Regions from separate parts of the Bradyrhizobium sp. SZCCHNS30572 genome, predicted to be linked through region 4. Evidence: predicted binding sites of a transcription regulator. Region 4 holds the regulator's gene; each other region holds the start of a gene.

Region 1 (5,766 bases), on a different contig from region 4:
GTCGACGCGGGTCCCGAACACGAACAGGAGATCGGCCGGCCGCAGCGGCGTATCGGCGAAATGCCGCGCGTTGACCGCGGCGATCTCGGCGTCATCCGGTCTGCGCAGCGCGCGATCCTGCATCGTCCCACTCCGAAGGCGACTCGCTCACTCTGGCATGGTGCGCGAAATCTGCATGATCACATTCGGTGACCGGCGATGAGGTTGCGTGATCACGGCAGCAGCGCGGCCGGAATCTCCGTGAACGTGTAGCTGCGCGGCCTGTTGCGGGTGATGAAGCCGCCGACATACCAGGCGAACAGCGCGGCGAAGCCGATCAGGAACAACGCGCCCGACCATTCGGCGATGACGAGCGCGCGCACCAGAAGCCCGGCCATCGCCACGGCTAGCAGCGCAATCGCGGCGAGCGCCGCGCCGTAGGTGAAGCGGCCGAGGCCCGCAGTCAGCCGCGCGTTGCTGCCGCTGAAGGCGAGCCGCGCATGCAGGCCGACGATGAAGGCGCGGTAGGCCTCGCTCTGCGGCGCCATCAGGGCCGCCGTCTGCCACGAGACGGAGATGATGCTGAGGCGGCGGCCATCGCGATGGGTGATGTCGGCCCGAAAACGCTTCGCCTGCATCGACACCGGTCGGTAGGACAGCCGGATCGCGGCGATGTCGGCGTACGGCCACAGGCCGGTCCGGCCGGCGAACCGCCACGACAGCCCCTGCCCGGTCAGCTCGAACTGGTGCGCGGCCCCGATCAGCGACGCCTTGTAGGCGTAGCGGATCGCATCATCGCCGGCCGTGGTGGTGCGCTCGGAAATGGATCGGTCCTGTTGCGTGTGGCGCGCGCCTTATCCTACAAGCGGAGCATGAGCGAAACGATCTATTTTCCGCGCCACCTGATCCTGGCCGGGGCGATGGCCGCCGGCGTGCTGCTGGCGCTGGCCGTGCACATGCTCGGCGCCCGCTACGGGCTCGATCTCGGCGGCCTGTGGCAGACCGAGAGCGGCGCCTTCATGCCGGCGGGATCGGCGATCGCCTGGTGGCTGATCGCCACCGTCGGCTTCTCCTCGGGCTATTTCATCGCCAACATCATGCACAGCGCGGTATCGGGCGAGATCCCGCAGCGGATGCGCAACTTCCTGGTCGTGGTCGGCGTGCTGATGCTGGCCGGCATCGGCCAGGCGATCTCCGGCCCGAGCCCGGTGCCGTCGGCCTCGGGTGTGCTGGCCGGCCTCGCCGCGCTCTGCCTCGGCGCCCTGATGGCGTTCTGCGGCGCCAATTTCGCGCTGAGGAAGAGCTGACGCGTGGCATCCGGATGCGACGACGCCGCGCGGGATGTCCGCGCGGCGTTTTGTCTCATCGGCAGGTGACGCGATCAGCTCGCGGCGCGCAGATTGACACTGGTCTCGGCGAGCTTGGTCAACTTCATGTCGGTCGCCTTCTCCTCGTCGAGCGTCTTCTGCAGGACGGCGGCACAGTCGCTGCGGCCGAGTTGCTTGGCCCAGGCGATCAGGCTGCCATAGCGGGTGATCTCATAGTGCTCCGCCGCCTGGCCGGCATTGATCAGGGCGGCGTCGAGCACCGTCTTGTCTGCGACCTCGCCGGCGACCTCCTCGGCCTCCTCGATGATGCCGTCGATCGCCGGACAGTCGACCGCCTTGGGCGCAATGCCGTGCATCTCGAACACCTGCTCGAGCCGCTTCACATGCGTCCTGGTTTCGTCGAGATGGGTCAGAAAACCCTGCTTGAGCTTCTGATCCGTCGCCTTGTCCGCCATCTTCGGCAGCGCTTTGACGAGCTGGTTCTCGGCGTAATAGATGTCCTGCAGCTGATGAACGAACAGATCGTTCATCGTCTTGATGTCCTTGGTGAACAGTCCCATTTGTTTCACGTCCTCTCGGTTCGGAACATGGCAGGTCCCTCCCCCGACCGATCGTCGCCATGTTCGCTGTGCGCTAACCGGCGGCTACGGCGGTTGTTCCGGCGTACCGGCCCTGCCGAACCGATCGCAGGGGCGAGGGTTCTCGTGAACCGCGCGGGTGACCAGTTGGACCGAATTGAGGCGGACGGGCCGCCAGCTATGTGACCGGAGTGTGACAGACCTGCGCCGCATGGGTCGGAGCTGAGCTGTGTCAAGGACTGCACAAGGCGCGCATTTTAGCATAAGGAACAAGCTGTCACGAATTGCCCGCCTATCGATCAATGGTTTCGCCTCTTTTCCAAGATCTAGTACCGCCCCGCCGGGAGGATGAATGCAGCGCCTGCTGACCACGCTTGGGCGTGGCTTCAAGAAATGGATCGGCTGGAAGCGGCTGGGGATTGCAGCGAGCCTTGCGATCATCGCCTTCGCGATCACGACACTCGTGCGCACGCTGAAGGGCGTCGATGCCGGCGTCATCCTGACCGCGCTCACCGAAATCCCGCCCGGTCACATCGCCCTCGCGGCCTTGTGTGTGGTCGGCGCGTTCTGCACGCTGACCTTCTATGACTATTTTGCACTGCGAACGATTGGCAAGAAACACGTGCCCTATCGCATCGCGGCGATGAGCGCCTTCACCAGCTATTCGATCGGCCACAACATCGGCGCCACCGTGTTCACCGGCGGCGCCATCCGGTTCAGGATCTACTCCGACTACGGCCTGTCCGCGATCGACGTCGCCAAGATCTGCTTCCTGTCAGGCCTGACCTTCTGGCTCGGCAATCTGTTCGTACTCGGCATCGGCATGACCTTGCATCCGGCCGCCGCCACCGCGATGGACCAGTTGCCCCCGGCGGTGAACCAGCTGATCGCGATCGGCATCCTCGGGGCGATCTTCGCCTATCTCGGCTGGCTTACCGCCGGCAAGAACCGGCGCCAGCTCGGCCAGAACGGCTGGAAGGTGGTGCTGCCCTCGGCGCAGCTCACGCTCGTGCAGATCCTGATCGGAGTGGTCGACCTCGGCTTCTGCGCGCTGGCGATGTACCTCCTCGTCCCCGCCGCTCCGCCGATCGATTTCCTGTCGCTGTCGGTGGTGTTCATCCTCGCCACCCTGCTCGGCTTCGCCAGCCACGCGCCCGGCAGCATCGGCGTGTTCGATGCCGCGATGCTCGTGGCGCTGCCGCAGTTCGGCCGCGAGCAGTTGCTGGCCACCCTGCTCGTTTTCCGCGTGCTGTATTTCGTGATCCCGTTCGCGACGGCGATCTCCATCATGGGCATCAGGGAACTCTGGCTGAACGTCGTGAAGCCGTGGCAGGAGCGGCGCCGGCTGAACTCAGCCTGCGAGGACGAGGTCGCCGCCAAGCGCGCCGCGGCCACGGCGCCCGCCGCGGTTCCCCAGCGCATCAAGCGCCACTCCCAGCGCTGAGCAGCAATCGTCTCGCGGATGACGCGACGGTTCGACACTCGACCGGTTGAACTCGCGTGCGATCCTCTTATTTCCGCCCCATCGCTGACGTGAATCCTTGCGCATGACCCGAATGCCCCTTCGTCCGCTGCTCGCCGCCTGCGTCCTGGCCGGCCTGCTCGCCCCTCTCGCCGCCACCGAGGCGGCCGCGCAGTTCGGCGCAACGCCGCTGCAGATCAGCTGGGAGGTGCGCAACCGCTTCCGTCTCTTCCGGGAGGAGCGCGACTTCCTGCTGCATACCGAGAGCACGCGCGACCGCTCCATCCTCGCCGCCGAGCAGGCGTTGGCGGTGCAGAGCGACGGCCGCGGCTGGGCCCGGAACGTCGTCAACCGGCTCTGCATCGACCTCGCCGGCCGCATCAACGAGCCGTGCACGCGCGACAACGTCAAGGAAAGCTATCTCACGCCGATCGACCATCCGGTCACGGTGCGCCTGACCGGCCCGGTCCCGGTCGGCGCCACCTGCGCGTGGTCGTTCGACGACGGCGACGGGCCGCAGACCTCGACATTCGACTGCGCCGAACCGGTCAACCTGCGCGTCCGCTACGGCCGCCAGACCGTCGCATCCGTCGATGTCGCCAGCCCGGAAGGCACGCAGCAGGTGTCGACGGGAATCCAGGTCCGCGACGTCCTGATCGCCGGCCTCGGCGACAGCATCGCCTCCGGCGAGGGCAACCCGGACCGCCCGATCGCGCTCGCCGACGAGGGCTTCTGCTTCCGCTCCTATCTCGGCGGTCCGACGGCGCAATATTATCGGCCGAGCCGGGCCGGCTTCAGAGGCGGCCGCGCCTGCGAGGCGCCGGACACGCTGCAGAACTGGCAGAAGCACAGCGCGGTCTGGCTCAACGCCGCCTGCCACCGCTCGCTCTACAGCTACCAGACACGGACGGCGCTGGCGCTGGCGGTGCGCTATCCGCATGTCGCGGTCACCTACCTGCCGCTCGCCTGCACGGGCGCCACCATCGCCGACGGCCTGTTCGGCAGCCAGCGCGCACGCGAATGCACGCCGGGCCGCGCCGCGACCACCTGCGCCGGCAGCGTCAACGGCCAGCTCGGCGAGCTGCGCGAGGCGCTGACCGCGGCCAAGCGTCGCCAGCCGGACCGCAAGCTCGATCTGATTCTGCTGTCGATCGGCGCCAACGACATCAACTTCTCCGGTCTCGTCGCCGACGTCATCGTCGATACGCCGACCGAACGCACGCTGTTCAAACGCTCAGGCGTGATCGGCTCGGTCGAGGAATCGCGCAGCGAGCTGGCGCGCGACCTGCCGCAGGGTTTTGCCAAGCTGCGCGAGGCGCTGAAGCCGCTGGTCGGCGACCTCTCGCACGTCATCTACACTTCGTACGGCAACCCGGCACTGAGCGGCCCCGGCACGCCCTGCCCCGGTGGTCCGGCCGGTTTCGCTATCCACCCATCGTTCAATGCCAATCCGCAGCGGCTCGCCAAGGTCGCGGGCTTCGTCGAGAACGAGTTCCTGCCGTCGCTACGCGGGCTGGCGCAATGTACCGCGGGAGTCCTGTGCCGCGATCCGCAGGCCGACCGCATGACCTTCGTCGATGCGCATCAGGCCGCGTTTGCCGATCACGGCTTCTGCGCCCGCTCGACGCAGGATCCGCCGTTCGACCGCGAATGCTTTTCGGCCGACGGCGCCAGCTTCGATCCGAACATCGTCAGCGCCGCCAACGAGCCGCTGCTGTGCGGCCGCGGCGCCAGCGAGTATCGTCCCTATCTGCCGCGCGCGCGCTGGATCCGCGATGCCAACGACAGCTACTTCTCGGCGATGACCTATCCGCAAGGGCTGCCGGCGGCGATGCAGCCCTCCGACATCCACGATGCGAGCTGGGGCGTGCTGTCCGCGGTCTATGGCGGCGCCGTGCATCCGACGGCGGAGGGCCATGCCGCGATGGCCGACGCCGCCTTTCCGGCCGCGGCGCAAGTGCTCAACCTCGATGCGGCCGAGCCCAACGTCACCAGCCAGCCGCTGCCGCCGGCGGGCGTGGTGAGGCAGTAGTCGGCCATTCGGGTAGGGATCGCAGAGGAAGAACGGCCTGAAGCGCTCCGCTCGGCACACCGTCTTTCGGGACGCCCCTCCGTGAGCGGGCGCTCAGGAACAAAGGCTGTGGGGCGGCGAGATCGCGGGCCTCACGGTGGGTTGGGAGCGGATGGAGAGCCGGGCCGCCTCGAAAGAACGTGTCGGCCTCGACGTCCCAACGCTCAGCGCGCAAATCGACGGCGACCACCGCCAAGCGATCCTGATTGTCCTTGTGCCCAATATGGGTTGTTCACGCACATGGCCGCGAGGCCCCGGCCTGCCCTTCGACACTGATCCCAGGACGTATAGGTGCATTCGACATAGGTGCTACCACCCCATTCCCACCTTTGTAGGCAGACAGGATAA
Region 2 (5,766 bases), on a different contig from region 4:
TGGCTTCGAAGCCGCCCTGGTAGACCTTGCGGACGTTGCGGAGGGTGACGTTGGCCATTGGTGGTTACCTAGCGAATAGCGAATGGGGAGTGGCGAATAGGGAAGGGGACGAAGCGAGCCGTTGCGCGAACATCCCTATTCGCCACTCGCCATTCGCTATTCGCCCCTTCGTCACTTTTCCGTCTCCACCAGCCCCTTGACGAACAGGCGCTGCATGACGACGACGACGAACACCGGCGGCAGCATCGCGAGCACGGCCGTCGCCATCACGATCGGCCACTCGGTCAGCGCGTCGGTCGTCGTGATCATCTTGCGGATGCCGATCTGGATGGTCTGCATGTCGTCGCGCGTCGTGATCAGCAGCGGCCAGAGATATTGGTTCCAGCCGAGGATGAACAGGATCACGAACAGCGCCGCCATGTTGGTGCGCGACAGCGGCAGCAGGGTGTCCCAGAAGAAGCGGAACGGCCCGGCGCCGTCGATGCGGGACGCCTCCAGCAGCTCGTCCGGCACCGTCATGAAGAACTGGCGGAACAGCAGCGTGGCGGTGGCGGACGCGATCAGCGGCAGCGCGAGCCCGGCATAACTGTCGAGCATGTGGAGGTCGGCGACGATCTTGTAGGTCGGATAGATGCGCACCTCGACCGGCAGCATGAGGGTGATGAAGATGAGCCAGAAGATCGCCATGCGGAACGGGAAGCGGAAGTAGACGACCGCATAGGCCGAGATGATCGAGATCGCGATCTTGCCGACGGCGATCAGCAGCGCCATGACCAGCGAGTTCAAAAGCATGGTCGCAACCGGCTCGCGGGTCGAGCCGCTCGTGCCAACGAAGATCGTCTGATAGTAGGTCGACAGGAAGTGCCCGCCAGGCAGCAGCGACATCTGCCCGTTGGCGATCACCGCATTGTCCTGCGTCGAGGCGACGAATGCGAGATAGACCGGGAACGCGACGATCGCGATTCCGATCCACAGGATGGCGTGCGCGACGTAGCGTCGAATGCCTTCTTGCTCGACCATCAGTAGGTCACCTTGCGCTCGACGAAGCGGAACTGGATCGCCGTCAGCACGATGACGATGACCATCAGAACGACGGATTGTGCGGCCGACGAGCCGAGATTGCCGCCGAGCAGGCCATCGGTATAGACCTTGTAGACCAGCGTCTCGGTGGATTTGCCAGGACCACCGCGGGTCATCGTGTCGATGATGCCGAAGGTCTCGAAGAAGGCGTAGACGATGTTGATGACCAGCAGGAAGAAGATGGTCGGTGACAGCAGCGGGAAGGTCACGGTCCAGAACCGCCGCATCGGCCGCGCGCCGTCGATCGCGGCCGCCTCGAGCACGCTCCGGGGGATGCTCTGCAGCCCGGCGAGGAAGAACAGGAAGTTGTAGGAGATCTGCTTCCAGGCGGCCGCGAGGATGATCTGCAGCGCCGCCTGGTCGCCGTCGAGCAGCGGATTCCAGTCGATGCCAACAGCGCGCAGATAGCGCGAGATCACGCCGAGCGACGGGTGGAGCATGAAGATCCAGAGCACGCCCACCACCGGCGGCGCCACGGCATAGGGCCAGATCAGCAGCGTCCGGTACAGCGTGACGCCGCGCAACGGCTTATCCGCCATGACCGCGAGCAGCAGTGCGACCGACAGCGACGAGAGCGCGATCGCGAAGGAGAAGCCGAAGGTGCGGAGAATGGCCTGGAAATAGTCCGGCTGGCTGAGCAGGTCGGCGTAGTTCTCGAACCAGACGAAGCTCGTGGACAGGCCGAACGCGTCCTGCAGCAGGAACGACTGGATGACGGCCTGGATCGCGGGCCAATAGAAGAAGATCAGCACGATCGCGAGCTGGGGAGCGACCAGCACGAACGGCAGCAGTTTTGACTGAAAGATGGCGTTCTTCTGCATGGTCGGTCGGCGAACCGGCAGGCCGCGGGGCGGCCTGCCGGCTCATGGCCTCACTTCACGGCCGTCTTTTCGAACTGGCGCAGCATCTGGTTGCCGCGCTCGACGGCGGCGTCCAGCGCCTGCTTGGCGGTCTTCTTGCCGGCCAGGGCCTGCTCGATTTCCTCCGACCAGACGTCACGCAGCTGCACCATGTTGCCCAGACGCAGGCCGCGGGAATTCTCCGTCGGTTCCTTGTTGGTCAGTTCGAGCAGGGGCGTCTCCAGATGGGGCTGATCCTTGTAGAAGCCCTCGGCCTTGGCCTTGGCGTAGGCCGCCTTGGTGATCGGCAGATAGCCCGAGGCCTTGTGGATGTAGACCTGACGATCGGTGTCCGAGAGGAAGGTCAGGAACTTCGCCACGCCCTTGTATTCGTCCGCGCTCTTGCCGCCCATCACCCAGAGCGAGGCGCCGCCGATGATCGAGTTCTGCGGCGCGCCCTTGGCGTCCGGATAATACGGCATCGGCGCGGCGGTGAAGGCGAACTTGGCCTGGGCCTTGACGTTGCCGAAGAACGCCGACGAGGTCAGGTAGATCGGGCATTCGCCCGAGGTGAAGCGGCCCTCACCGGTGTTGGTGCGGCCGGCATAGTCGTAGGTCTTGTCCTTCTGCAGCTCGACCAGGTTTTCGAGATGCTTGACCTGCAGCGGACCGTTGAACTCCAGCACGGTGTCGAAGCCGTCGAGACCGTTCGCCTTGCTGGCCAGCGGCACGTTGTGCCAGGCGGAGAGCTGCTCGAGATTGACCCAGGTGACCCACGAGCCCGAGAAGCCGCAGGTCGCATGGCCGGCCGCCTTCAGCTTCTTGGCGGTCTCGAACAGTTCGGGCCAGGTCTTCGGGATCTCGGCGTTGACCTTCTTCAGCTCGTCGAGATTGACCCACATCACCGTGGAGGACGAGTTGAAGGGGAACGACAGCATCTCACCCTTGGAGGTCGAGTAGTAGCCCGTGATCGCAGGCAGATAGCTCTTCGGGTCGAACGTCTCGCCGGCGTCCTGCATCAGCTTGTAGACCGGCTTCACGGCGCCGGTGGCGGCCATCATGGTGGCGGTGCCGACCTCGAACACCTGCATGATGTGGGGCGCATTGCCGGCGCGGAAGGCGGCGATGCCGGCATTCATCGTGTCGGCGTAGTTGCCCTTGTAGGTCGGGACGACCTTGTAGTCGGATTGCGAGGCGTTGAAATCGTTGGCGAGCTTGACGATGACGTCGTTGTTGGCGCCGGTCATCGCATGCCACCACTGGATTTCGGTCACGGCATGCGCAGGGGCTGCGGCGCTCAGGACCAGCGTGACTGCCGCAGTCGCGGCCGTCCAGAATTGGCGAAGTGACATTAAAGAATACCTCCCGTGAAACGTCATCGGCGTCGCGGCCGTAGCAGCGCGAGATGACAGTTTCGTGAATGTATAACCGGTTGGATCGTCAGCGGAAAGCGCGTTCATCGCGGCGGAACGCAGCGACTTGCGGGAGACGGTGCCGCGCCGGGGCGATGCCCCGGCCGGCGCTGGCGGTGAGAGACGACAGGCTGATGGCGCCTCAGCGCTTGCGCTCGGCGCACACCGTGCCCTGGGACAGCAGCGCCTCGATCTCGCTCGGCGTGTAACCGAACTCGGTCAGCACCTCCTGCGCGTGCTGACTGAACTTCGGCGGGGTGGAGCGCAGGCTCGGCTTGGTGCGTTCGAGCCGGATCGGCGACGCGACGCCCTTGTACCAGTCCTTCTCGATGACATCGCCGCGGTAGATCGTGTGCGGATTGGTCAGCGCCTGGTCGATCTTCTGCACGGGTCCTGCCGGCAGACCGGCCGCGAGCAGCCGGTCGCACAGCGGCTCCGCCTCGAACTGGCTGAACACGGCGGCAAGCTCGGCGCGCAGCGCCTCGCGATTGGCGACGCGATCCTTGTTGCGGGCGAAGCGCGGATCGGTGCCGAGTTCGGGGCGGCCGATCTCCTTGGCGAGCTTGCGGAAGGTGCCGTCATTGCCGACGCCGATGAAGATATCGTCGGTCTTGGTCGCGAAGATCGCATACGGAACGAGGTTCGGGTGCTCGTTGCCGGTCAGCGACGGCGGCTTGCCATGCATGAAGTAGTTTGCGGTATGCGGATGCATGATCGCGAGACCGGTCTCATACAGCGTGACCTCGAGGAACTGACCGATGCCCGAGCGCTGCCGCTCCGACAGCGCCATCAGGATGCCGATCGCGGCATAGAGTCCGGTGGTGATGTCGACCAGCGGCACGCCGATCCGCATCGGTCCGCTCTGCGGCGAACCGGTCGCCGCGATCATGCCGGTCATCGCCTGGATGATCGCGTCGTAGCCGGGATTGCCGCCGCGCGGGCCATCCGCGCCGAAGCCGCAGATGCGGCAGTGCACCAGCTTGGGGAATGTCTCGCGCAGCGTGTCGCTGCCGATGCCCCATTTCTCCAAGGTGCCAGGCTTGAAGTTCTCGATCAGCACGTCGGCCGTCTCGAGCATCCGCATCAGCACGGCGCGGCCGCCCTCTGAGGCGAGATCGAGGCCGATCGAGCGCTTGTTGCGGTTGATCCCGACGAAATAGGCGGCGTCCTCATCGTGGAAGGGCGGACCCCAGTCACGCACCTCGTCGCCGGCCGGCGGCTCGACCTTGATCACGTCGGCGCCGTGATCGGCCAGGATCTGCGTGCAATAGGGGCCGCCGAGCACGCGCGTCAGATCGATCACGCGCAGGCCGGCCATGGCGCCGGGAGCAAATTGGGGTGTCATCGGATGTCGCGAGGTTGGTTTCAGCTCGCGATCATTAAGCATTGCTGCGGCGGCGGCGCAAACGGGGGCTGCCATGCGGCAGGACAACGGAGGCCGTCCTGCCGCATGACGGAATTGAAGCTCAGACGACGCTCAGCTTGACGTCGACATTGCCGCGCGTGGCGTTGGAATAGGGGCACACCTCGTGCGCCTTGGCGACCAGCGCTTCGGCGTCGGCCTTGGCGAGTCCGGGCAGCGACACTGCGAGCTCGACGGTGATGCCGAAGCCGCCTTCGGAGCGCGGGCCGATGCCGACCGTCGAGGTCACCGACGTGTCGGCGGGAACCTTGGGGCCGCCCTGCGAGCCGACGAACTTCATCGCGCCGATGAAGCAGGCTGCGTAGCCGGCCGCAAACAACTGCTCCGGATTGTTGCCGGCACCGCCGCCGCCGCCGAGCTCCTTCGGGGTGGAAAGCTTGACCTTGAGCGAGCCGTCGAGGGTAGCGGCTTCGCCGTCGCGGCCGCCGGTGGCCTTGGCGCTGGTCTTGTAGAGCACGTTCACGGACATGGGTGTCTCCTGGTTGGATGGACGAATTCAGCGCGGCCATATTGCACACAATTAGATTGTGTACCATATAATTGTTCGGTAGAAAATTCGTGATCGGTGCGCCGGGCCCGTTGTCGATCCGAGGCGTGCGGGCTCAAGATGCCGATAGGATCGACCTGTGGTGACCTCGATGCGAAAGAAGTCCGCGGCAGACCTGCCGCTCCAGCTCGGCAACCAGCTCTGCTTCGCAGTCTATTCGACCGCGCACGCCTTCAACCGCGTCTACAAGCCCCTGCTCGACCGCCTTGGCCTGACCTATCCGCAATATCTGGTCATGCTGGTGCTGTGGGAGCAGGACGGCTTGACGGTGAAGGACATCGGCGCGCGGCTGTTCCTCGACTCTGGCACGCTGACGCCGCTGCTGAAGCGGATGGAGGCTACGCACCTGATCAAGCGGACCCGGTCGGCGGAGGACGAGCGTCAGGTGATCGTCACCCTCACCGCCCAGGGCGCGGGCCTGCGCGACAAGGCAAGGTCGATCGTGCCGCCCGCGATCCTGGATGC
Region 3 (5,766 bases), on a different contig from region 4:
ACGAATGGTGTCGAACAGGCGACGCACCGGAAAACGGAAGATCGCCGACGGGATGATATTCCTGGCTGCAAGCAGGCTGACCGGAAGAGCGAACACGGCCGCCAAGGTGGTGCCGAGCACCGCGATCGAGAGCGTCTCGCCGAGCGCCTTGAGATAAATCGGAAGCGATGAGCCGGGATCCGGCGGCAGCATCATCCGCGCGATCCAGCCGAGCTGGCCGAGGCCGGACAGCATCCGCGACGGCGAGAAGTCGAGATCGACCAGACCGAAGACGAAGATCGCCACGGCCAACGCCAGCACGAGCGGCGTTGCAAGGCGTGCGGACAACGGCCGATTGAAGATCTGCGGATAGCGCTCGGCGAGCTGCTTCGGGTCGGGTGAGCCGGAGATACTCATGTGCGGGCCTCCGAGCCGAACAGGCGGCCGCGCAGCCAGCCGGTACCGATGTCGATCAGGAACACGGTGACCACGATCATGACAAGAATGGCGCTGACGTCGGAATAGTAGAACTTGCGGATCGCGACCACGAGCTCCTGGCCGATGCCGCCGGCACCGACGAAGCCCATCACGGACGCCTCGCGCACGTTGATCTCGAACCGCAGCAGCGTGTAGCTGGAGAAGCCGGCGATGACCTGGGGCAGCACGGCAAAGCGCATGCAGGACAGCCAGCTCGCGCCGGTGGCGCGCACGCCCTCGACCGGCTTCATGTCGGCGTTTTCGACGACCTCGGAGAACAGCTTGCCGAGCGCACCGCTCGAATGAAGGGCGATGGCGAGGACGCCCGGGATCGGCCCAAGCCCGAAAGCAATGACGAAGATCAGGGCGAACACGACGCTCGGAACGGTGCGGGCGAATTCCAGGAGCCGGCGCACCGTGAAGCGGATCCACGGCGCGGGCGAGGTGTTCTCGGCGGCGAGGAAGTTGAGACCGAATGCGACGAGCATTCCGGTCATCGTGCCGACGTAGCTGATCAGCAGCGTCTCTGCCAGAAGCTTGATCCACTTCTTGAAGCCCCAGAACCATTCGGGCAGATTGGTCCAGACCCGCTGCCCGTCGTCGAGCGTGAAGATGCGATCGAAGTAGCTGATGAAGTTGCCGAAGTAGGTATAGAACGTCCGCGGATTGACCTCGGCACCGATGGCCGCGGCGAAGAGCACCGCCAGGAATACCATGGCGGACAGGGCAAGACGCAAACGGCGGCGCGAAACGGCCCGCCGATAGGTCTCGTTCAGAGCCGCAAGCTGCTGGCTCGGAAGGATCGAAACGGCAACAGCCATCGGCTTCGTGCTGCTCTTGGTTCGGACGTGCGAGGGATTCTTCAACGGACGAGCCGGGCCCCACGAGACCCGGCTCACCATCGATGGATCGTCGATCAGGACGCCTTCTTGCGCAGGCTGTCGACGAATTTGATCAGGTCGATCGTGCCATCCCAGTCCTTCGTCGTGGCAGGGTGGAAGCCCTTCTTCTGGCCGTCGGAGAGACGGTCGAAGGCGGCCTTGTCCTTGATCGGCGCATCGAAGAAGGCCTTGGCGATCGCCGATTTCAGATCGGCCGGCAGGTCGGTGTTGTAGGCGTAGGGGCCGTTGATGATCGGCGCCGACTTGTGAATGATGCGGAAGTCGTCCTTCTTCATCGGCGAACCGTCAGCGTTCTTCAGCATGCCCTTGGTCAGCATCTGCGCCAGCGTCGAGTCGTTGTCGCTCGTCCATTGGTTGGCCGCGATGTCGACAGTCCCCTGCGACAGGGCCAGCACCGCGTTCTCGTGGCTGCCGGTGAAGACAACCTTGCCAAAATACGTCTCGGCGTCGGTCACGCCCATCTTGTTGAGCTCGAAGCGGGGCACGTTGTTGCCCGACGTTGAGTTCGGATCGACGAGGCCGAGATTCTTGCCCTTGAGGTCTTCGACCTTCCGGTACGGGCTGCTCGCCTTGACGAAGAACACCGAATAGTAGCCGGTGCTGCCGTCGGAGTTGATGTCGTTGGCGAAGGCATCGGTCTTGACCCCGGTGAGCCGGGCGCGGGCGAACGAGGCCGAACCGTAGCTCGCGATGTGGATGTTGCCGGCGCGCTGGCCTTCGATCACGGCCGCATAATCGTTGGCGATGCGCAGCGTCACCTTCACGCCCAGCTCTTTCGAGAGATAGTTCACGAAAGGCGTCCAGCGCTCGGTGACACCCGAGGCGTTCTCTGCCGGGACCACGGCGAAGGTCAGCTCAGGATACTTCGCCTTCCAGTCCTCGGCTGACGCCGAGGCCGTGAAAGCCAGCGCAGCGACGCCCGCCAGAACGATGCGACGATTGATCATAACATGCCCTCTTGTTGCAGTAAGTAACAGGTCTCGCCCCCGCGCCATGCGGAAGCTCGAGCTTGCAGAAATCCGCGTCTCAGGCCACGGCCGCTTCGCCGAGTACCGGCACCGTTGCCGCCGGTGCCGGATGGATCGAACCCATCACCTCGTCCGCCTCGAGATCGTAGAGTTCACGTGCGATCTGCGCCGTCAGCGCCGACGGCACGTCGTCGAACACGATCCGTCCGGTCGCCATGCCGATCAGGCGATCGCAATAGCTGCGCGCCAGATCGAGCGAATGCAGATTGCAGACGACGGTGATGCCGAAATGCTTGTTGATGCGCAGCAACGCGTCCATCACGATCTTGGTGTTACGGGGATCGAGCGAGGCGATCGGCTCGTCTGCGAGAATGATCTCGGGGTTCTGCACCATCGCGCGCGCGATCGCGACGCGCTGCTGCTGCCCGCCCGAGAGCTGATCGGCGCGCTGCGCGGCGAGGGAGGCCATGTCGAACTGCTCGAGCGCCGACAGCGCCATGGCGACATCCTCCGCTGGCCAGAGCTGCGCCAGCGAGCGCCACGACGGGATTTCGGCCAGTCGCCCCATCAGCACGTTCGTCAGCACGTCCAATCGGCCGACCAGATTGAACTGCTGGAAGATCATCGCCGAGCGCGCGCGCCACTGCCGCAGGTCACGGCCGCGCAGCGCCGTCACGTCGAGATCCTTGAAGAGGATGCGGCCGCCGCTCACCGGGCTCAGGCGATTGATGGACCGCAGCAGGGTCGACTTGCCGGCGCCGGAACGCCCGATCACGCCGACGAAGCTGCCCGGTGCAACAGAGAAGGATGCATTGTCGACTGCGGCTTTCATGCCAAAACGGCACGTCAGGCCATCCACCACCAGCATTGAATTCTCCAGACGCCTCGCTTTGGCCTATCGCTAACGTCTGGATTCTACGGTTATGTGACAGCGACACTGCGGCGCCACATCCGTCCACACGCTGGCCGCAGTCATGCAGATGTCACGCCTCTGTCATAAGGGAGATCCAACACCCTCACAGGCGTAGAGACAGGACGCGAGATGGCCGGCAAGTCGCTTTCGATTGAACCTACCGTTGACCCTTCGGCCAAGCTCCAGGACGTGACGCTCGGCGCCTATTGCGAGATAGGCGCCCGCACCATCCTGCAGGAGGTGACGATGGGCGACTACTCCTATGTGGTCAACGATTCCCAGATCACCTACACGAGGATCGGGAAGTTCTGCTCGATCGCGGCGATGACCCGGATCAATCCGGGCAACCACCCGATGCAGCGGGCGACGCAGGCCCATTTCACCTATCGCGCCAGCGCCTATTTCCCAGGAGAGCCGGACGATGCGGAGTTCTTCGCCTGGCGGAGAGAGCATCATGTCCAGATCGGACACGATGTCTGGATCGGCCATGGCGCGATCGTGCTGCCGGGCCGCAACATCGGCACCGGCGCGGTCGTGGCGGCCGGCGCCATCGTCACCAAGGACGTTGCGGCCTATACCATCGTCGCCGGCAATCCGGCGCGCCCGATCAAGCGCCGGTTTCCGCGCGAGGTCGAGCAGCGGCTGCTGGATCTGGCGTGGTGGGATTGGAATCACGAGGCGCTGCGCGCGGCGCTGCCGGATTTCCGCAAGCTCGCGATCACCGCGTTTCTCGACAAATACGAGGCTGCCCTCGACGCACGCGTCTCGGTGCGGCAGAGTGCCGCCCCATGACCGATATCTCCATCTCGCGAGGCCGCTGCCTCGTCGATACCGACTTCGTCGACACCTCCTTGATCATATCCGGCGGCGTGATCGCCGGCATCGGGACACCGGGACGCCGGTCGGGTCTCGAACTCGATGCGGAGGGGCTCACCGTGCTTCCCGGCATCGTCGACATTCATGGTGATGCGTTCGAGCGCCAGATGATGCCGCGCGCCGGGGTCGATTTCCCGACAGACGTTGCGCTGATCGACAGCGACCGCCAGGCCATCAGCAATGGCATCACCACGGTCTTTCACGCGACGACCTGGTCATGGGAGCCGGGCCTGCGCAGCGCCGACAATGCGCGGCGCCTGCTCGAATCGATCGAAGCGCTGCGCCCGCGGCTCGCAGCCGACACGCGCTTTCATCTGCGTCACGAGACCTTCAATCTCGACGATGAGGAGGAGATCGGCCGGTGGCTCGCCGACCGGCGCGTTGACCTGTTCGCCTTCAACGATCACATGGATTCGACGGTGGCGAGTCTGGACAAGCCGCACAAGCGCCAGCGCATGGTCGACCGCACCGGCCTGCCCGGCGCGGAGTTCGACCGGTTGGTCGCGCGCATCGCCGCTCGCGCCGACGCCGTTCCGGCCTCGATCGCGCGGCTGGCCGAGATCGCACGCAAGGCTGGTGTCCGCATGCTGTCGCATGACGACAACAGCCCGGCCATGCGCAAGGCGTTTCGCAGCCAGGGAGTGACCATCGCAGAGTTTCCGGTCAATGAGGAGACCGCGCGCGAGGCCGCTCAAGGGGACGACGCGATCGTATTCGGCGCGCCCAACGTCGTCCGTGGCGGCAGCCATACCGGGTGGACGAAGGCCAGCGACATGATCGCCAAGGGCCTCTGCTCGGTGCTGGCCTCCGACTACTACTATCCAGCGCCGCTGCTGGCAGCGTACCGGCTTGCGGCCGACGGCGTTCTTCCGCTGGCGCGCGCCTGGGATCTGATCTCGGGCAGCCCTGCACGCGCAGCCGGGCTGGCGGACCGCGGCACGCTCGCCGAGGGCCGCCGCGCCGATATCATTCTGGTCGACGACCGCGTGCCGTTGCGCCCCCATGTCGTCGCCGTGATCGCGTCCGGCCGGCTGGTCTATCTCACCGAGACCGACCGGCTGAACGCCCGGCCGGCGCGTGCCATGGCGGCGGAGTAGCGAACCATGGCCAATCTTCTGCGCTATGCGATCTATTATGCTCCACCAGCGACGGCGGATCTGGCGGAATTCGGCGCGAGCCTGCTCGGATACGACGCGTGGAGCGGCGATGACCGCAGCTTTCCGAGCGAGATCGTCCGCGCGGTTCCAGACTGGGCTGAGCTGACCGCAGACCCGCGCAAATACGGCTTTCACGCGACCTTGAAGGCTCCGTTCGAGCTGTCCGATGCGGAGAACGAAGCCGCGCTCCGCAGCGCCTGTGCCGCGTTCGCGGCCACGCCGCGAGCCGTCCCGGCCATCCGTCCGATCGTGGACGCGATCAGCGGCTTCATCGCGATGATCCCCGGCGAGCCGTCGCCGGCGCTGCAACAGCTCGCGGCCGATTGTGTCCAGGCCTTTGAGCCATTTCGCGCTCCGATGACGGCCGACGACCGTGCTCGGCGCAAGCCGGATCTGCTGACACCACGGCAGCGCGATCATCTCGATCGTTGGGGTTATCCCTATGTCATGGAGGATTTCCGCTTCCACATGACGCTGACCTGCCGGCTGTCCGA
Region 4 (5,766 bases):
CGCTTGTCGCCGGCACGGCCCGGCGGCACCACGACATGATCCGCCGTCGCATTGACTCGGACGCGACGCGGCGTGGCCGATTTCGACAGCGCTGCGAGCGCGACGAACCAGGCCTTGGGCATGTCGGTCGGAAGCCCCACGGGAATGCCGGCGAGCTTGGCCGTCTGCAGATAGTTCTGCGCGCTCTCGAAGCCCGGCGAGGTGCAGGCGATGCAGGCGTAGCCGCCCTTGGTGCAGGAGCCGCCGCCGTTCCACGAGCGCTGATTGCAGTCGCCGACCGCTTGCGTCGCGCGGCAGCCGAGATGCTCCATCAGGCAGCCGCGCTCCGACATCGTCTCCGCGCTCGCCTTGAACTCGTAGAACTCGTTGCGCGAGCAGCCGTGATGCGCCAGGTGATTGGCGATGAAGGTCGGACGGCCGACTGCGTCGAGGCCGTCTGCCGACAGATCGCCCGAGGTGAGCGCCAGCAGGCTTTCCATCATCCAACCCGGATGCGGCGCACAGCCTGCGACGTTGATCACCGGCAGCCCGCGTTTCGAGCGGAAGCCCGCGCCGAGCGCGCCGCCGATGTCGCTGCCCTCGAACTGCAATCCGACCGCATCGGTCGGGTTGATGCCGGCAGCAGGAATGCCGCCATAGGCGGCGCAACTGCCGACGGCAACGACGTAGTCGGCCAGCGGCGCCAGATCGAGCAGCCAGTGATAGATCGAGCGGTTGGTGCCGGCGAGCATGTTGAAGCGGCCGGTCAGGCCAGGTCCGCGCGCCACCGAGCCTTCGAGCACCAGCAGATCGAGCCGCTCGCGACCGTCGCGGATCGCCTCCAACAGCTCCAGGACCTCGTCCCCTGTCTGCTCGCTGACGGAGGGATGCCACACCAGATCGATGCCGGATTGGCGCAATTCGTCGAACCAGCCGGACGCGCCGCTTTCCAGGATCGACATGGTGCAGCCGCCGCAGCTCGCACCCTGCAGCCATAGCATCCTGATCGTTCCCTCAGAGCCGACCATCATAAGGCCCCGCTCCTAGCCCGTCTTAAGCGTTCCGCTTCGTATCACCGGCGGGTTTAGCGCCCCCGCATGAACACTGGCAAGCGCTTCCCCGGGCATAGCCTCGGAACCGCGCTGGCTGCGACCGAGCAGCATGGCGATCGCCCAGATCAGTCCGAACAGGCCAATCGCGACGATCCCGAGATTGGCGACATCGTCGCCCAGCGCGGTGGCGACCCTCGTCCATCCCCCGGTCAGGCCAAGCCGCGGCGCCAACAGCGTGATCGCCTCGAAGCCGCCGATCACCAGCGCGATCGCGACAGAGGCGCCGGTGATCACGAGGTTATAGCGCAGCTTGCGTGCGGGATCGGTCAGCGCCCAGCGATAGGCGCCGACCATCAGCATGCTGTCGGCGGTGTCGACGGTGGCCATCGCCGCCGCGAACAGCGCCGGAAACACCAGCACGTGCGCAAGACTCGCGCCGCGCGCGGCCTCGGTCGCCGACAGGCTGAGAAGCCCGATCTCGCTCGCAGTGTCGAAGCCGAGACCGAACAGGAAACCGAGCGGATACATGTGCCAGGCGCGTCCCACCAGGCGGAGCACGGGGCGCAGCAGGCGGATGAGGATGCCCCGTCCGGGGCTTCCGGCGGTTTCCATCTCGGACTGCGGCTGTGCGGCGCGGCGCCAGAGGTTCACGAACAGAATGAGGTTCGCCAACGCGATCAGCAGCAGGAAGCCGGCCGACACCGACGTGCCGATGACGCCGCCGATCGCCCTGATCGCGCTCTCTTCATCCAGGAGGTCGGCGCCGGCGATGAGGCTCACGACGATGGTGGCGATGACGACGACGCTGGAATGGCCGAGCGCAAAATACAGGCCGGCGGCGCGCGGGGCGCTACCGTCCTGCACCAGCTTCCGCACGACGTTGTCGATCGCCGCGATGTGATCCGCATCGACCGCATGGCGCAGTCCGAGCAGCCAGGCCAGCATCGCGGTGCCGACGATGGCGGGCCGGTCGGCGTAGAGCGCGAACGCCCAGGCCCAGGCGAGCGCGTTGGCGGCGACCAGCCCGCCGACGAGCGCAACGTTGCGGCCGGGCTGCGATCGCCACCACAGCAGCCGAGGGGCACGAGGATGATCAATTTGAACAATCGTCATACTCGGACTATAGCAAGAGCCAGGCCAGTTCGGTAAAGCCCCCCGCTGCAGGCAAAAGCTGCAGGAAAACGTGGGCGGCCCTTCCCGGATTGCCCTCTCGCTTGGCAACCCGCTATCCAGTCACGCACAGATCATGACCAGCGGCGGGACATCTTCTTCTCTCGCCCCTCCTTCGCTCACCGCGCCGAGGCACTCTGTGCCGCGATCTCGCGCCGCACGACCGTCTCGAACTGGCTCGCGGGGGCGGCGAACATCAGCCGGGTCTCCTCGTGGAACGCCGAGAAGATGCCGACCACGGCAGGCTGCCCACCGACCTCGGCGAGGATCGGCGAGCCCGAATAGCCGAAATTGGCCAGGCAATGCACTGTCAGCAGCGTCCCGTCCCTGGTCATGCCGGCGCTGCAATTGCGCTGGCCGGTCGGCGAATAGCGCCGCTCCTGACCATAGCCGATCTCGGAGATGGTGCCGGCCGATGTCGCAGCCTGCAATTCCTCGCGCGTCAGCGCCTTGACCGCGACCGGCTTCGACGGCAGCGCGTCCTTCAGCACGATCAACGCCCAATCGGCGGGCGAGCGGTCGAGCGACCACCTGTCGTGCTGGATCGGGACAAAGTCCGGCGCCACGATCAGCTTGTCGGCGACCGACGATGCCGCCGGCGTGCCCCGGTTCATGCCGGCCAGGAAGCGGACGTTGCCGGGGCTGACCTGCGCCACGCCGTTGAACACGCAATGCGCCGCGGTGAGCACGACGCGCGGCGCGACCAGCGTGCCGGTGCACCAGCCGCCGCTCGAGTATTGCGCGACGGTGACGACGCCGATCGACGACGCCGGCCAGGAGGTGGGATCGACGACCTCGCCGATGTGGCGATCGAGCCCGAGCAGTTGCTCCGGACGCGGAGTGGCAATGCCCGCATCCGCCGATTCCGGTTTCGGCTGCCAGGACGCAATGGCGCTCTGGGCCTGGACGCGCTGCGGCTCGGTCAACTTGACCCGCTGCACGTCGCGGCCGGCCGATCGCACGCCGTTGCGGCCGGCCATCACCAGCCAGGCATAACCCTGCACGACGTCCTGCTTCGCGCCACGGCCGTCGAGCAGCATCAGGCCGAGCATGTATTGCGACTGCGCAAAGCCCTGCGCCGCCGCGCGGCTGAACCAGCGACTGGCTTCGCCGTAGTTCGAGGCAACACCCTCGCCATTGACGTAGGCGATGCCGAGATAATGTTGCGCGACGGCGAGCCCCTGATCGGCGGCCTTGCGGTACCAGGCCAGCGCCTCGCTCGGATTACGCGGCACGCCCCAGCCGAACGCCTGCATGAAGCCGACGTCGAACTGCGCCCGCGCATCGCCCTTGGCGGCCAGCGGCAGCAGCCGTCGCATCGCCGCCGCATGCTGCCCGTTGCCTGCCGCCGCGACCGCGTCTTCGAGCTCGGCGGCCGGGGCGCCCGCCGCGCCGCCGAGCAGCACGGCAAGAGATATGATGATGGTCTTGATCAAGGGCGTCCGCTGGGACCGAAACATCGTGACGGGCCACGAAGCAGACACGATCAAGACGGCGGCGGCGTGGCGGAAAGCGGACCGCGATCTCCTCAATCGGGCCGCCTCGCGCCTCACACCTGCTTCGTGCTCACGCCGGATCGCCCCTTACACCTGCTCGCTCTTGGCGAAGCGGTCATCGAGCGCATAACCGGCGCCGCGCACCGTGCGGATCGGGTCCTGCTCGCGGCCGGGATTGAGCAGCTTGCGCAGGCGGCCGATATGGACGTCGACGGTGCGCTCGTCGATGTAGATGTCGCGGCCCCAGACGCTGTCGAGCAGCTGTTCGCGGCTGAACACGCGGCCGGGGTGCTCGAGGAAGAATTCGAGCAGGCGGTATTCGGTCGGGCCGAGATCGATCGGCCGCCCCGAGCGCGCCACGCGGCGCTTCTCGCGGTCGAGCTCGATGTCGCCATAGGACAGCACGGTCGCCAGCCGCTCCGGGCTCGCCCGCCGCAGTAGGCCTTTCACGCGCGCCAGGAGCTCCGGCACCGAGAACGGCTTGACGATGTAGTCGTCGGCGCCAGTGGCGAGTCCGCGCACGCGCTCGCTCTCCTCGCCGCGCGCCGTCAGCATGATGATCGGCAGTTGCCGGGTCTCGGAGCGGGCGCGCAGGCGGCGGCACAGTTCGATGCCGGAGAGGCCCGGCAGCATCCAGTCGAGCACGACGAGATCCGGAACGCGCTCCTTGAGCCGCGTGTCGGCCTCGTCGCCGCGCGCCACGGTCTCGACCTCGTAGCCTTCGGCCTCGAGGTTGTAGCGCAGCAGCGTCGTCAGCGCCTCCTCGTCCTCCACCACCAGAATTCGGGCGCCCATGTCTGAACCGTCTCTCTTAGTTACCGGGAATCGTCGATGCGAAGCTCGTCATGTCGCCCTTCGGGCGCTTGTCCATGATCTGCTGGCCTTCGATCATATAGAACACCGTCTCGGCGATGTTGGTCGCGTGATCGCCGATCCGCTCGATGTTCTTGGCGCAGAACATCAGGTGGATGCAGAACGAGATGTTGCGCGGATCCTCCATCATGTAGGTCAGGAGCTCGCGGAACAGCGACGTGCAGATCGCGTCGACCTCCTCGTCGCCCTTCCACACCGTCATCGCCGCCGGCAGGTCATGCGCGGCATAGGCGTCCAGCACCGTCTTGACCTGCGACTGCACCAGATCGGTCATGTGCTCGAGGCCGCGGATCAGCTTCAGCGGATGGAAGTCGCTTTCCAGCGCCGCGACGCGCTTGCCGATGTTCTTGGCGAGGTCGCCGATGCGCTCCAGATCGGTCGCCACGCGCATCGCGCCGACGATCTCGCGCAGGTCGACCGCCATCGGCTGGCGACGGGCGATCGTGAGCACGGCGCGCTCCTCGATGATGCGCTGCAGCTTGTCGACCTCGGCGTCGGTGGCGACCACCTTCTGGCCGAGCGCGATGTCGCGCCGCACCAGCGCATCGACGGAATCGACGATCAGCCGCTCCGCGAGGCCGCCCATCTCCGATACCAGACGGGTGAGGTCCTGCAGATCGCTGTCGAACGCCTTGGCGGTATGTTCACTGGCCATGATGATCTCCTGAAGACAATGTCGTCGGCGTCAGCCGAACCGGCCGGTGATGTAATCCTGGGTCCGCCGATCACTCGGCGAGGTGAAGATCTTGCTGGTGTCGTCGAACTCGATCAGCTCGCCGAGATACATGAAGGCGGTCTTGTCGGAGACGCGCGCCGCCTGCTGCATGTTATGCGTCACGATGGCGATCGTATAGTTTTCGGCGAGCTCCTGGATCAGCTCCTCGACCTTGGCGGTCGAGATCGGATCGAGCGCCGAGCACGGCTCGTCGAACAAGATCACCTCCGGCCGGACCGCCACGGTGCGCGCGATGCACAGTCGCTGCTGCTGGCCGCCGGACAGCGACAGGCCCGAGGCGTTGAGCTTGTCCTTGACCTCGTTCCACAGCGCGCCGCCGCGCAGCGCCTTCTCGACCCGGTCGTCCATCTCCGACTTGGAGATCTTCTCATAGAGGCGGATGCCGAAGGCGATGTTCTCGTAGATCGTCATCGGGAACGGCGTCGGCTTCTGGAACACCATGCCGACCCGGGCGCGCAGC

The links. Region 4 encodes PhoB, which activates phosphate uptake and scavenging genes when phosphate is short. Its sites were predicted from a motif close to TGTCATNNANCTGTCAT; they were not measured.
Region 1: a site for PhoB is predicted at 2,068-2,084, ahead of QX048_RS29515 (YbhN family protein). Genes of this name have one in related genera too.
Region 2: a site for PhoB is predicted at 3,325-3,341, ahead of ugpB (sn-glycerol-3-phosphate ABC transporter substrate-binding protein UgpB). Genes of this name have one in related genera too.
Region 3: a site for PhoB is predicted at 3,308-3,324, ahead of phnC (phosphonate ABC transporter ATP-binding protein). Genes of this name have one in related genera too.

The regions. Positions count from the first base shown of each region.
Region 1 covers NZ_JAUESY010000011.1:110,811-116,576, reverse strand. The annotation lists gene QX048_RS29535 (YdcF family protein) at 1-123, opposite strand, end outside; gene QX048_RS29530 (hypothetical protein) at 213-803, opposite strand; gene QX048_RS29525 (hypothetical protein) at 852-1,286, shown strand; gene QX048_RS29520 (ferritin-like domain-containing protein) at 1,361-1,867, opposite strand; gene QX048_RS29515 (YbhN family protein) at 2,238-3,329, shown strand; gene QX048_RS29510 (hypothetical protein) at 3,433-5,379, shown strand; gene QX048_RS29505 (DUF3551 domain-containing protein) at 5,583-5,766, opposite strand, start outside.
Region 2 covers NZ_JAUESY010000004.1:470,656-476,421, reverse strand. The annotation lists gene QX048_RS13350 (sn-glycerol-3-phosphate import ATP-binding protein UgpC) at 1-58, opposite strand, end outside; gene ugpE (sn-glycerol-3-phosphate ABC transporter permease UgpE) at 172-1,020, opposite strand; gene ugpA (sn-glycerol-3-phosphate ABC transporter permease UgpA) at 1,020-1,901, opposite strand; gene ugpB (sn-glycerol-3-phosphate ABC transporter substrate-binding protein UgpB) at 1,952-3,271, opposite strand; gene QX048_RS13330 (CaiB/BaiF CoA-transferase family protein) at 3,474-4,676, opposite strand; gene QX048_RS13325 (organic hydroperoxide resistance protein) at 4,798-5,223, opposite strand; gene QX048_RS13320 (MarR family transcriptional regulator) at 5,393-5,766, shown strand, end outside.
Region 3 covers NZ_JAUESY010000012.1:91,486-97,251, reverse strand. The annotation lists gene phnE (phosphonate ABC transporter, permease protein PhnE) at 1-396, opposite strand, end outside; gene phnE (phosphonate ABC transporter, permease protein PhnE) at 393-1,277, opposite strand; gene phnD (phosphonate ABC transporter substrate-binding protein) at 1,373-2,305, opposite strand; gene phnC (phosphonate ABC transporter ATP-binding protein) at 2,385-3,194, opposite strand; gene QX048_RS31195 (DapH/DapD/GlmU-related protein) at 3,369-4,031, shown strand; gene QX048_RS31190 (alpha-D-ribose 1-methylphosphonate 5-triphosphate diphosphatase) at 4,028-5,212, shown strand; gene QX048_RS31185 (DUF1045 domain-containing protein) at 5,219-5,766, shown strand, end outside.
Region 4 covers NZ_JAUESY010000008.1:265,711-271,476, forward strand. The annotation lists gene QX048_RS23730 (HupU protein) at 1-1,007, opposite strand, end outside; gene QX048_RS23735 (HoxN/HupN/NixA family nickel/cobalt transporter) at 1,023-2,144, opposite strand; gene QX048_RS23740 (trypsin-like serine protease) at 2,321-3,637, opposite strand; gene phoB (phosphate regulon transcriptional regulator PhoB) at 3,785-4,492, opposite strand; gene phoU (phosphate signaling complex protein PhoU) at 4,509-5,225, opposite strand; gene pstB (phosphate ABC transporter ATP-binding protein PstB) at 5,256-5,766, opposite strand, start outside.